Regions from separate parts of the Tigheibacillus halophilus genome, predicted to be linked through region 3. Evidence: riboswitches for the same ligand, from Rfam matches in the RefSeq annotation. Region 3 holds a riboswitch; each other region holds the start of a gene.
The links. A riboswitch is a leader RNA that binds a small molecule or an ion and turns the genes downstream of it on or off. The one in region 3 is predicted to bind thiamine pyrophosphate.
Positions count from the first base shown of each region.

Region 1: linked by a shared signal. The riboswitch ahead of thiM (hydroxyethylthiazole kinase) and the one ahead of thiT (energy-coupled thiamine transporter ThiT) in region 3 are both predicted to bind thiamine pyrophosphate.
Region 2: linked by a shared signal. The riboswitch ahead of ACFSMW_RS18275 (lipoate--protein ligase family protein) and the one ahead of thiT (energy-coupled thiamine transporter ThiT) in region 3 are both predicted to bind thiamine pyrophosphate.

Region 1 covers NZ_JBHUIZ010000009.1:49,512-53,785, reverse strand. The annotation lists gene rplM (50S ribosomal protein L13) at 1-30, opposite strand, end outside; gene tenA (thiaminase II) at 284-973, opposite strand; gene ACFSMW_RS10935 (Lin0512 family protein) at 1,066-1,428, opposite strand; gene thiM (hydroxyethylthiazole kinase) at 1,477-2,277, opposite strand; TPP riboswitch at 2,436-2,537, opposite strand; gene truA (tRNA pseudouridine(38-40) synthase TruA) at 2,625-3,377, opposite strand; gene ACFSMW_RS10920 (energy-coupling factor transporter transmembrane component T family protein) at 3,405-4,202, opposite strand; gene ACFSMW_RS10915 (energy-coupling factor ABC transporter ATP-binding protein) at 4,199-4,274, opposite strand, start outside.
Region 2 covers NZ_JBHUIZ010000016.1:74,635-78,908, forward strand. The annotation lists gene ACFSMW_RS18265 (YkoF family thiamine/hydroxymethylpyrimidine-binding protein) at 1-249, opposite strand, end outside; TPP riboswitch at 355-462, opposite strand; gene lipA (lipoyl synthase) at 493-1,446, opposite strand; gene ACFSMW_RS18275 (lipoate--protein ligase family protein) at 1,457-2,272, opposite strand; TPP riboswitch at 2,381-2,488, opposite strand; gene ACFSMW_RS18280 (response regulator transcription factor) at 2,912-3,583, shown strand; gene ACFSMW_RS18285 (sensor histidine kinase) at 3,580-4,274, shown strand, end outside.
Region 3 covers NZ_JBHUIZ010000003.1:459,109-463,382, forward strand. The annotation lists gene ACFSMW_RS02815 (tetratricopeptide repeat protein) at 1-568, shown strand, start outside; gene ACFSMW_RS02820 (M3 family oligoendopeptidase) at 676-2,466, shown strand; TPP riboswitch at 2,536-2,636, shown strand; gene thiT (energy-coupled thiamine transporter ThiT) at 2,730-3,308, shown strand; gene ACFSMW_RS02830 (hypothetical protein) at 3,460-3,600, shown strand; gene ybaK (Cys-tRNA(Pro) deacylase) at 3,873-4,274, shown strand, end outside.

The DNA.
Region 1 (4,274 bases), on a different contig from region 3:
AGATTCATTAGCCATGAAAGTTGTACGCATGGTAAGTTACCCTCCAAATTAAATTCGTTTCAGTTGATTATTTCTATTTTCAACATAATTAGTTTCCGGGGCTAATCATGGATTTAGAAATAAAATGCCATAAGCTATCATATAACAAGCAAGGCGCGATGTCAAGTTTTATAAAGATTTTCTTTCTTTTGCAAAGGGTTGAGGTTGCTTCCTGTATATCCTGACCTTTTACATGTTTGAAAACCCTTCATATGTCCATTCAAAGACGATAAACAGTCGATATTTAAACAGTAGTTTTTGTATGCTCTCTTTCCGATAGCCACGTTTCAAAGCTGTAAGCCATCTCCCAGAAAGCGAGTTCGTATTCCTTGGATAAGATAAACTGTTGCTTTATCTTTTCTTTTTCAGCATTACTTGCTTCACTTGCTAGTGTATCTAACAAGTCGATCATTTCCTGCGTTGATTCCTGAAACCAATCACTTGCATACGTTTGTATCCAGTTTTCATAGATTTTTTCCTTCGGCTTAGCCTCTTTGTTTTTTAACCCTATATCTGCATATAGCCAGTAGCATGGAAGCATGGAAGCAACGATCTGTGCAAGACTGCCGGACAAAGCTGCACGATACATGTGTGATGTATAAGCATACGCTGTTGGAGCCGGTTTAAAGTTTTTGATGTCTTCGTCTGTAATATGCAAAAGCTTTGCATGTTCCTGGTGAACGGTAAGTTCTGCTTGTGCAGTCCTCCTTGCTTTATCAGCTAATTTCGCGGCGACACTAAAATCATCTGCATGCGCTGCTGCAAATGCATGTACCTTCCCATAATGCTTAAGGTAATAGATATCTTGCATAATATAGTTTTTAAATGTACTTAGCGGCAAATCGCCGCGGACAATTCCTTGGACAAATGGATGATGCAAGCTTAATTCCCAGCTATGTTTGGTTGCTTCCCTTAAGATTTCTGAAAAACGCATAAAAAATGCCCCCTTATTCGTTTATTTGATAAAAACCTTTGCCATGTTCGCCGGCTTGTCATGCCGCCAGCATAAACGTAACCAAAAATGAATCAGTAACCCACTTCAACAACAGCGTTCACAATATACATCAAATCATTTGTATCTTGTTGCTCTTCGAGAAAAATGCCGCTCGTTGTGGCCAAACCGCCTTCCAGTACTTCAACTGACACCGTGCCATATGGAATCATCTGCTTGATCTTTTCTTTATCCAGTTTGTTACGGTCTCTGGGAATACCAAGTTTTACATTCACTTTCATTGCTTGCAGATTTCCATTCGGAAGTATCTTCTTCATGCCTGGCATGGAATTATAATGAATGGCATCGATCACAGCCCTTTCTGCTGCTACATTAACATCCTGCCCGTGCACATCAATACCAGTACCGGTTTCAATAAATAAAAGCGTTTCCATCATTGCTTCTTCCTCCTTTTCAATGCGTAGTCAGCCAGCTCTTTACCGGAATCAAAACACTTTCCTTTCTTCTTCCATTTCCTGTATGCGTTGATACCCCTTCACCTTCTCTTGGTCCAAGGCGTACAACTGATCAAGCAATGCTGGAATAAAAGTCCCTGGGCCTTCAGCTGTTTTCATTGCCAGCTCTGCTGCGATACCATAGCTGGCTGTGGCCCAAACAGCCGCTTCATACATGTCTTGAGTGACACTTGCAAACGCTCCGACGATCGATGTTAGCAGGCATCCGCTTGCAGTGATGTTTTGGAGCATTGGATGGCCATTATCACAAAGGGTCCTTCTCGAACCATCCGAAATTACATCTGTTTTTCCAGTTGCAATGACAATCGTTTTATATTTTTCAGCAACCGCAGCTGCCACATTAGGATCATTTTTTTCAATTGGTGAATCAGGTCCTTTCGTCTCTTTCAAAACATTTCCTAACACAGCAATCTCACCGGCATTTGCCTTGATAACTGCCAATTTCACAGTGCTTAATATTTCTGCAATGACTTCGGTTCTAAAAGTAGTTGCACCAGCAGCGATAGGGTCCAATATGACAGGCACCCCTGCATCATTAGCTGTTTTACCTGCTTTTAACATTGCTTCAGCCCGATCCTCAGTCAGTGTGCCCAAATTCAGTACGACCGCATCGGCATGACGTGCCATTTCCTCCGCTTCTCTTGGAGTATGCGACATAGCAGGCGAAGCACCAATCGCTATCAATCCGTTTGCTGCAAAGTTTGTTGCAACCTCATTTGTAATGTTAAAAATGAACGGGCTGTTTTCTCTTATTTTGGCAATATAATCCATGTTCAACCACTCCTCAAATGAATGTTTAATCAAGAATTCATGACGACAGGACAGTTTCAATAAGTCATCTGTTACAAAGCCTCACCAACCTTCCTGCGCTTGAGTAGAAAATAAAAAAACACCCCAGAAATGGAGTGGTTTATGATACAAGAATAGTATACATGCCATCTCCACTTTCCTACGCTAGTTCGAACTAGATCAGGTTCAAAGGGATCAAGACGCTGTCTTATCTCAGCCAAATGGCACCCCTAGTGGACTGTTTTATTTATTTGTCTTTACTTTACCTTATTTTCTGAATGATGCAAAGTAAAATGATTGCTAGTTTTAATTTACAGCAGATTTACAGATCATTTTACCCGATCATACACGACATGCCACAAATATAACCCCTCCGGTGGTACAGTCTTGCCTGCCAGGCGACGATCCTTTTTTGCAAAAAGATCTGGTATATCTCCCGCTTCCATATTACCCTGCCCGATATCCAGCAATGTGCCAACCAAAATGCGTACCATATTATAAAGATAACCGCTCCCCCGGAAGATGAAAATAAGTTCATTGCCATGCTCTTCGCAGGAGACTTCAAACAGCGTTCTTTCTTTACTTCCTTTTGCTGTTGATTTGGCAGAGGAGAAGGTCGTGAAGTCGTGGGTACCTTCAAAACAGCTGCAGGCACGCTGGACTCGCCCTACATCTAATGTATAAGGAAAATGGTAGGCATAATGACGCTTGAATACATCTGGTTCCTTGGAGCGTGAAACCACGTAATGGTATTCCTTCTCCACCACATCAAAACGGGCATGAAAGGTATCTGGTACACGCATCGCATCTTTAATAAAGATATCATGAGGTACCATGGCATTCAACGCTTGTTTCCAGCTTGCTGCAGACATGATGTTATCCGTCTCAAAATGGATGACTTGGCCTAGCGCATGTACACCACTATCAGTTCTGCCGGAAGCGTAAATGCGAACGGGTTTCCCCTTGTGTATCTTTGTCAGCACCTTTTCAATTTCTCCTTGTACTGTTCGCTTTCCCGGCTGGATTTGATAGCCAGCAAAACCGCTGCCATCATAACTGATCACACATTTGATTTTAGACATGCCTTTCTTTCCTCCTGCAGCAATCTTTTATGATCTTACAAAAAATAATACAATGATAACGGCGATAAATAATATATATATAGCAATATCTATACCGCTTATCTTCAATTCCCGCAGTTTAGAGCGTCCTTCTCCCCCTTGGTACCCTCTTGCCTCCATCGCCATGGCAAGCTCCTCAGCACGCTTAAATGCACTGACAAACAAGGGAACTAGCAACGGGACAACCGCTTTGATCCGCTCTTTGATCGGACCCGTGCGGAAATCGACACCTCTGGAGGCTTGCGCCTTGGATATTTTTTCTGTTTCCTGCATTAAGGTGGGAATGAACCGCAAAGAAATGGACATCATCAGGGCGAGCTCATGCACCGGGAATTTCACTTTTTTCAGAGGACCTAGCATGACTTCGATGGCATCGGTAATTTCGATCGGCGTTGTCGTCAGGGTCAACAGCGAAGTGACGACAATCAACAAAAAGAAACGCATGGAAATAGCAAAGCCCTGTATGATGCCCCCTGTATACACTTTGAATGAAAATATTTCAAACGCTACAGCCCCCTCCTTCGTAACAATCAGATGCAGTAAAAAGGTAAACACGATCAGAAACCAAATTGGCGTCAGCCCTTTTAAAATGTAACGGATCGGCACACGTGACATCAGTACACTCAACACAGCGAATATTGTAAGCAACGCATAGCTTGCAAGGTTATTAGCAAAAAACACAAAGATGACGAAAAAGAAAATGATCGTTATCTTTGTTCGGGGGTCGAGCCGGTGGACAACTGATCTTCCAGGAACATATTGGCCGATAATCATCATATTATTCATTGCCTGTCCCCCTTTTTCACAATCGCACAAATTTGCTCTGCCAGCCGACCTGGCGTCTGGTGTTCGAAAGGA
Region 2 (4,274 bases), on a different contig from region 3:
GTAGGTTGCCTGATAAGCGATATGTTCGCCTGTTTGTGCCGCGATTATGAAAATGGCTTTGGATACATCAAATACGTGAACTGCTTTGCCGCGGATGGTGGTCGTCACATCGTCCGTTCGCATCCACACTTTTGTGGAATCCACCTTCTCAAGTGTTCCTAAAATGATATCGATAAATTGGTTGCACATCGGGTGTAATGAAAAACTTACTCCCACGATTTCGCCGGAATGACATGCTTCGTTTGACATATTATATACCTCCTGTTTTTTGCAGAAGAGAACTGTACACGTAAAAAAATGCATTCGCGAGGAATGCAGTAGTTTAGTAGATGGGTATAAGTGATAGATTTATGCCCATGATTGACTACGCTTCCCCACGCTGGTATTATCCAGATCGGGTGCAAAGGGTCGGAACAAAATGATTGTCCTTCTCAGCCGTGTACAGCTCCCCTGGTGTCATTGAATAGATTTTTTTAAAAGAAAAAGTTTTTGTCAGAACGTAAAATCAATTGTTTCATCGGTTTGTTTTTCATAGCCCTTCATATATTGGATCCGACGTTGCGCTGACCCGCGATTGACTTGTTCATCAGCATGATAAGAAGATCGGACAAGCGGGCCGGACTCACAATGACGGAATCCCTTTTTCAAGGCGATCTCCTTCAGTTCAGCGAATTCATCCGGATGATAGTACTTTTCCACAAATAAATGCTTTCTGGTAGGCTGCAAGTACTGGCCAATCGTCATAATGTCAACACCATGAGCCAGCAAGTCATCCATAGCCTGGACAATCTCTTCTTTTGTTTCACCCAGGCCAAGCATGATGCTGGATTTCGTTGGTGTGTGCGGTGCAATCAATTTGACACGCTGCAAGAGTTGAAGTGAACGATCATACTGTGCCTTTGCGCGTACGCGTTTTGTCAAACGACGTACTGTTTCGATATTGTGGTTGAAAATATCCGGCTTGCTGTTCATTAGCGTATATAAACTTTCATAATCACCTTTCATATCTGAAGGTAAAACCTCGATAGTGCAACCTGGATTCTTCTGTCGGATGGCGTTGACCGTTTCAGCAAATACGGCTGCGCCTCCATCATTCAAGTCATCCCGGGCCACAGCTGTGACTACCACATGTTTGAGCCCCATGATGGCGACAGAGTCTGCCACTCTGTCAGGCTCGCCCCAGTCCAATTCATTGGGCAACCCTGTTTTGACCGCACAAAAGCGGCAACCGCGTGTACATGTATCACCAAGGATCATGAATGTTGCAGTTTGCCGTTCACTCCAGCATTCATGGATATTAGGACATTTCGCTTCCTCGCAAACCGTATGCAATCTTTTTTCACGCATTAATTTTTTTAAGCCAGTATAGGATTTGTTCGTATTTAATTTAATTTTTAACCATTCCGGTTTGCGAATGTATTCCTTTTGCTGCACCATGATGTTCACCTCTGATTTTTTATTTGGCGTCCATGAGCGTTCCGAGAAGATAGTTAGATTTTGCAAGAGAGTGCACTTCCTCCCATTGCGAATTTGTTAATACGATGGGGCGAAGAGATATATCCAGGCCATGTTGGAAACCGGTATAAAACGCTTGCTTCACTTCGCCGTAAGAATGCTTTTTTAGCTTGATTTGATCCATCGTGATCGCTTTTTGAATGAACTGGCTTTTCTTCTTTTGCCGTACTGCTTCAGATGGAAAAGCAAACAAATCAAATAGCATATGTGCATTGATGCTCATAGGAATGGATCCATGCTGGAGCAATGTGCCTTGCTTGCGGGTTTGTGCATTTCCAGATATCTTTTTACCTTCAAAAACCATTTCATAGTAAGCGGTCTTTTCAAAACATATAGCAGTAATGTTTTTATCACGTTCTCTCCCAGGTGTTGCATAGCAAGCTGCTATTCCTAAGTTTCTGTAGCCCTGAAGCACTCCTTTTGATAACACATGATAAGCTTCTGTAATTGACGTTGGGATGGCATGATGGTTTTCAGAGATGACAATGCTGTATGTAAGCTCATTGTCGTGCAGAACAGCACTTCCGCCAGTCAGACGCCTAACAAGCTGGCAGCCATGTTTTTGCAATCCATCGAAATCGATATATTCCATTTTTTGAAAGTGTCCAATGGACAGGCTTGGACGAGACCAGCCATATAGCCGCAATGTCGGGGGAATGCGTCCCTGGCTGTGCCATCTTAATAAAGCTTCGTCCAGAGCCATATTGGTAGCTGCGTCGTGTAATCCACTATCCAAAAAACCCCATGTTTCTGTCACTGTTCCTCACCTCCCTATTTGATAAGCTGCATGTTGGATTTATGTGTTAATAAAAAAACTGCATTTCTTGGAAGAAATGCAGTCATGTCAGTTAATCACTGGTTTAATAAATACAAGACTGCACTTCCCCACGCTGGTATTATCCAGATCGGGTGCAAAGGGTCAGAACGTAATTGTTCTTCTCAGCTAATCATACAAGCTCCCCTAGTGCGAATTTTACCGTATGCAGTTTTCTAAATTTATCATAACGAGATTTGAATGGAATGTAAAGGAAAAGATTGAAAAATATACTATCTTCAGAGGAATTGAATGTCAGGCTGCACCATATAAAAATCAAATGTGAAAATGATGAAACCAAATGGTAAAAGGGAAAGTATATAAGGGGAGGAAGGCAGGTTTGGAAAAAGCAAAGTGACAGGATAATAAATTTGGTATGACACTATAATGAGCTTGGCTCCCCATATCTTCGTCCGTGTTTATGTGCTTGTCAGCCTGTATTATAATAAATAGGGAGTTCATATTCAGTTCATAAATTGATTGTAAGATACTATCAGTCACACAGGAAATGGACTTAGATTCGGTTACTATAACAAAGTACGTTTGAATCGTTCGGTATTTTGGATAAAGGAATGGATGCATATGGCGAAAATTTTAATCGTTGACGATGATGTGCATATAAGAGAATTGATAAAGCTGTTGTTGCGCGATGAAGGGTTTGACGTATACGAAGCGAGTGATGGCGTCGAGGCTTTGGCAATGCTGGAATCTATTAAGGCTGATATGGTCATATTGGATATCATGATGCCGAATATGGATGGCTGGGAGCTATGCCAGGAGCTGCGGGTTTTTTATGATTTCCCATTGCTTATGCTTACAGCCAAAAGAGAGACTTCCCAAAAGCTGAAGGGATTCGATATGGGCACGGATGATTATTTGGTCAAGCCATTTGAACCACTTGAGCTTGTGGCCCGGGTGAAAGCACTGCTTAAACGCTACCAGATCACCATGTCACAGCAGGTTAAACTAGGTGATATCGTATTGAAACGGAGAACTTTCGAGGCGATATGCAAGAATCAGCCCGTCGATTTGCCCTTAAAGGAATTCGAACTATTATTTCTGCTTGCAAATTATCCAGGAAAAACGTTCACAAGAGAGCAGCTCATCGAGACGATATGGGGCTATGACTATGAAGGTGATGAAAGAACGGTTGATGTTCATATTAAACGGCTGCGGGACAGGTTTTCTGACAAGCATGGCTTTCAAATCAGTACTGTGCGAGGTCTTGGTTACCGATTGGAGCTGAAGAAATGAAGAAAGAACGTTTTTTCTTTCCGTTTGTCGTTCTCTTCTGCTTATCCTTGTGCTGGATTGCCGCTTTTTATCTGATTGGCTATATTTTCAGCCTATTAAATGTCAGCTTCAATCCACTTACCACACAACTCATTATTTCTTTGGCTGGTTTTTTGATGTTTGGATCTATACTTTTTTTGGTGACGCGCTTTTTTTCAGGATGGAAAGAAAAACAAACACGTTATTTTCAAACTATTATTGATGCGATGAGACAAATTGCCAGCGGGAATTATGATGTGAACATAAGTAAACTGCCTGGTCATGACCATTCGGGTGATCCATTCTCAAAAATAATTGACAATATCAATTATATGTCTAAAGAGTTGGGACAGATTGAACAAATGAGACAGGAGTTCGTTTCAAACGTATCCCATGAAATACAATCACCGCTAACTTCCATCAGTGGATTCGCACGTGCATTGAAAAATGAAAATATCTCTGCTGAGGAGAGAGTGCACTACTTATCTATTATTGAAACAGAGAGTGAACGGTTGTCCAAAATCAGCGATAATCTGCTGAAGCTGACTGCACTGGAATCATCGCAACATCCCTTTGAATTACAGGAATATCGCTTGGATAAACAATTACAGCAAATCGTTCTGCGCTGTGAACCGCAATGGACTGCAAAACAAATCGATATGAATCTTGCATT
Region 3 (4,274 bases):
GAATCAGGTGCAGGATGCGGTGAATTTTCATTTGAAAGTGATTGAAATGTCCCCGGAAAAAGAGCAGGAAAATTTACGCATACACAGTTTGATCAGCATTGGGAAAATATATGGGAGCAGAGAAGCAGATGAAAAAGCTGTAAGTTATCTAAAACAGGCTCTGGATGAAATTACAGAGACTTCATTGGAGGAAACCTACACGCACGCAGAAGCATTAACAGAAATGGCATTTTATTATTTTGATAAAGGAATGCTTGATGAGGCGTTGCCCCTATACGAGCATGCTATTCGAATTTATGCAGACAGTAAGCAGAGTGAAAATCGGAAGCTGGGAATGATCTATATGCAATACGGATATTGCCTGGAACATAAGAAAAAATCAGAAATAAACCGTGCTGCACAGACTTATGACAAAGCAATCGCGGCGCTTGAAGCTGCGAATGATCCAGAACTGCTGGAGAACGCCCTAGCAGATGTCATTGCTTTTTTTGATATGCATCTGCCCAAACAGAAAAGAAAATATGAAAATAAATTAGTAGAACAAAGCAAAAAATCGCAAGGATTTTAAGGACAGACAACTTTTATGCGTTGTCTGTTATTTTTAAGTCTAGTTTTTAGTCTTTTGTCAGATATATCGTTATAATGAAAATATATTTTTCTAGGAGGAGAGATTGGATGGAAGTAACCGAGGAATACATACCAACATGGGATTTGGATCAAATTTTTACCGGAGGAAGCAAGTCTGGGGAGTTAAGGGATACCATGTCAGCTTTGACGCAAGAGATAGCTAGTGTAAAGGATGAAATCGATCGATTTCATCCATCATCTGCTACAGGAATGAAACTGGTATCCATTATAGAACAGTTGACACCAATTCGAAAAAGACTGCGCGATGTTTTCGCTTATATCAGCTGTCTCAGTGCCCAAGACGTGGATGACAGCAATGCTGCTGTTTTGGTCGCGAAACGCGGTGATTTAAGCGCAAAGATGGGAGCTGTTGGCACGAAGCTCGACCAAAAACTAAAAGAAATTGACGATGCTTCCTGGGAAAAAATGATAAAAACCCCGGAATTGGAAGAAATTGCTTTTGCGCTTACAGAAGCAAGGCGTGAGGCCAAAGAATTATTGCCTTCGGATCAAGAAATATTGATCAATGATTTAGCAGTCGATGGCTATCATGCGTGGAATCAAATGTACGAAACTGTTGTTGGCAGTATGAAGGTCAATGTGGAGGAAAATGGTAAAACAAAACATTATTCTATGGGCCAGGCCTCCAATCAGATGTCCAGTGCTGAGCGACGTAAGCGAAAAAATATGTTTGAAAAAATCCAGAACGAGTGGCAAAAAAATGCGTCCTTGTTTGGGCAAACGTTGAATCATTTGGCTGGCTTCCGTTTACAGATGTATCAACACCGCGGCTGGGATGATGTATTGAAGGAACCACTGACAAACAATCGTATGCAGCAGGCAACACTGGACGCGATGTGGGCGGCGATTGAACAAAATAAAGCACCATTTGTGGCATTCTTAAATAGAAAAGCCAAACTGCTCGGCTTGGAAAAATTAAGTACGTTTGATATAGGGGCACCATTAGGAAAAAATGAAACAAAGGTTTCTTTCACGTCGGGGGCACATCTCATCGTTGAACAGTTTAAACAATTCAGTCCGAAAATGGCCGACTTTGCGAAAATGGCTTTCGAAAACCGCTGGATAGAAGCCGAAGATAGAGCAGGCAAACGCCCGGGAGGGTTTTGTACCAGTTTTCCAAATAAAAAGCAGACCCGCATCTTCATGACATTTTCCGGATCCAAGTCTAATATCGCTACGCTGGCACATGAACTGGGGCACGGTTTTCATCAGCATGTGATGAATGATTTGCACATCATGAACCAAGGCTACGCCATGAATGTGGCTGAAACTGCTTCAACATTCGCTGAAATGATATTGGCAGATGCAGCTGTGAAGCAGGCCGGGACGAAAGAAGAAAAAGTAGTATTGCTAGAAGACAAAGTACGACGGGGAATCACTTTCTTCATGAACATCCATGCCCGCTTCCTATTCGAATTAAAATTTTACGAAGAAAGAAAACTTGGTATGGTACCAGTAGATAAACTAAATGAATTGATGCTGGAAGCCCAAAAAGAAGCTTATTGTGATGCGCTTGATGAATATGATCCAATGTTTTGGGCGTCAAAACTGCATTTTCACAAAACCGGCACACCGTTTTACAATTTCCCATATACGTTCGGATATTTGTTTAGCCTGGGCATCTATGCTCACGCTTTGGAACAAGGAAGCGAATTCGAGGATGCGTATATTGCGCTTTTGCAGGATACTGGCCGAATGAAAGTGGAAGATTTGGCGAAAAAACATCTGAACGTCGATCTGACAAAAACGGATTTTTGGGAAAAAGCTATTCAGCTATGTGTAGAGGATGTGGAGGAATTTCTCAAACTGACAGAATAGTTTCGATACAGCTTGATTTTTAAGTGTTTACAGGCTACAATGTAAGTAACAAGAAAAGCGAATATGCAAGAAGCCTTCAGGGGGAGCCAAATGGCTGAGAGTGAACATAGCGTTCAGACCCTTCGAACCTGTTAGTTAATTCTAGCGTAGGAATGGTGGCTTTTTTGATGGATAATAGCAATGCCGTGAGCGAAATCCCCATCAGGAAAAGCTTCCCCTGGCATTGCTTTTTTTGTGTTTAAAAAAAGGGGGATTGATGGGATATGAATTCTAACAAGACATTATTCATGATAGAAGTAGCCATTTTTACGGCTTTGGCATTGGCACTTGATATGATACCATTTTTGCAATTTAAAATTTGGGCCCAGGGAGGATCGATTTCCTTCGCAATGATTCCAATATTCATTGTGGCATTCCGCTGGGGATTAAAAGGCGGGCTAACGGCAGGATTTCTGTGGGGAATCTTACAGATTCCATTTGGAGGTTATGTACTAGTACCATTGCAAGGCCTCATTGATTACGCCGTCGCATTTACTGTACTTGGATTTGCAGGTATATTCGCCGCTAAAATCAAAGACGCTGTCAAGCATGGCAATAAGAAAGCGTACTTCACTTACATCATGCTTGGCGTTTTGCTTGGTTCAATTTTACGAATGGCCGCGCATCTGATCGCTGGTGCCGTTTTCTTTGCCAAATTTATGCCGGCAGGCTGGAATAATATTTGGATTTATTCACTTGTTTATAATGCATCGTACATGGTTCCGTCATTTATCATTTGTACAGTTGCGATTTTTTTCCTGTTTCACAAGCAGCCGAAATCGCTTTTGCATGCTGCTGCCTGACTGAAATATACTTCTTCGCTCACACGAACGACTGCTGTTTCAAATGGCAGTCTTTTTTCTGTGGATGATCGAACAGAAAATTTATGGAATACTGAATCATTGAATTAACTGTTTTCATTTTTATTGTATAATAGCATCAGGAGGGATTTGTATGAGAGAACTAATTGGCCAATGCCATTGTTGTGGTCAGAATGTTTATTGTGAAAATGGTTTTTTTGATGGGGAGCAAAAGGATGGAAAACTATTATGCAATGAATGTGCGATAAAAGAGGCAGCAGTGAAAAAGAATTAGCAAACCTTTAACTTGGGATTTGGCATATCATGGGGGTATTTCATATAACAGGAAATACTGTGAGCGTGACAAGGAGCAAAAATTATAGAAGGGATATATGGTTCCACTTGGAGAGGAAACAGGTACATTGCTTTGTTTAGGCTTTTCAAGAAAAGAGATCATATATTTTAAACGGTAGCTAACCGTGTCTCATTTATAGGCCGAATTTTATATAATCCTGATACTTGGGAGGAATGAAATTGAAAAAGAAAAAAATCCATAAAACAAATGTAATGCGCATTTTGGATAAAGAAAAAATCAATTATTATATTCATGAATACCAATGGGACGAAAAGCACCTGGATGCTATGTCAGTGGCGGATAAAACAGGTAAACCATACCACAAGATTTTTAAAACATTGGCCGCCGTGGGGGATAAAACAGGTGTGATCATCGCGTGTATCCCTTCTGAGAGGGAGTTGGATTTAAAAGCAGCCGCTAAAATCAGTGACAATAAAAAAGTGGACATGCTACCGATGAAAAAACTGGAGGAGACAACCGGTTACATCCGGGGTGGCTGTTCACCCATCGGAATGAAAAAGCACTATCCGACCTATTTGTCATCTGATGCTGAATCACAAGATACGATCATCATATCCGCTGGGAAAAGAGGCCTGCAAGTAGAGCTGTCACCT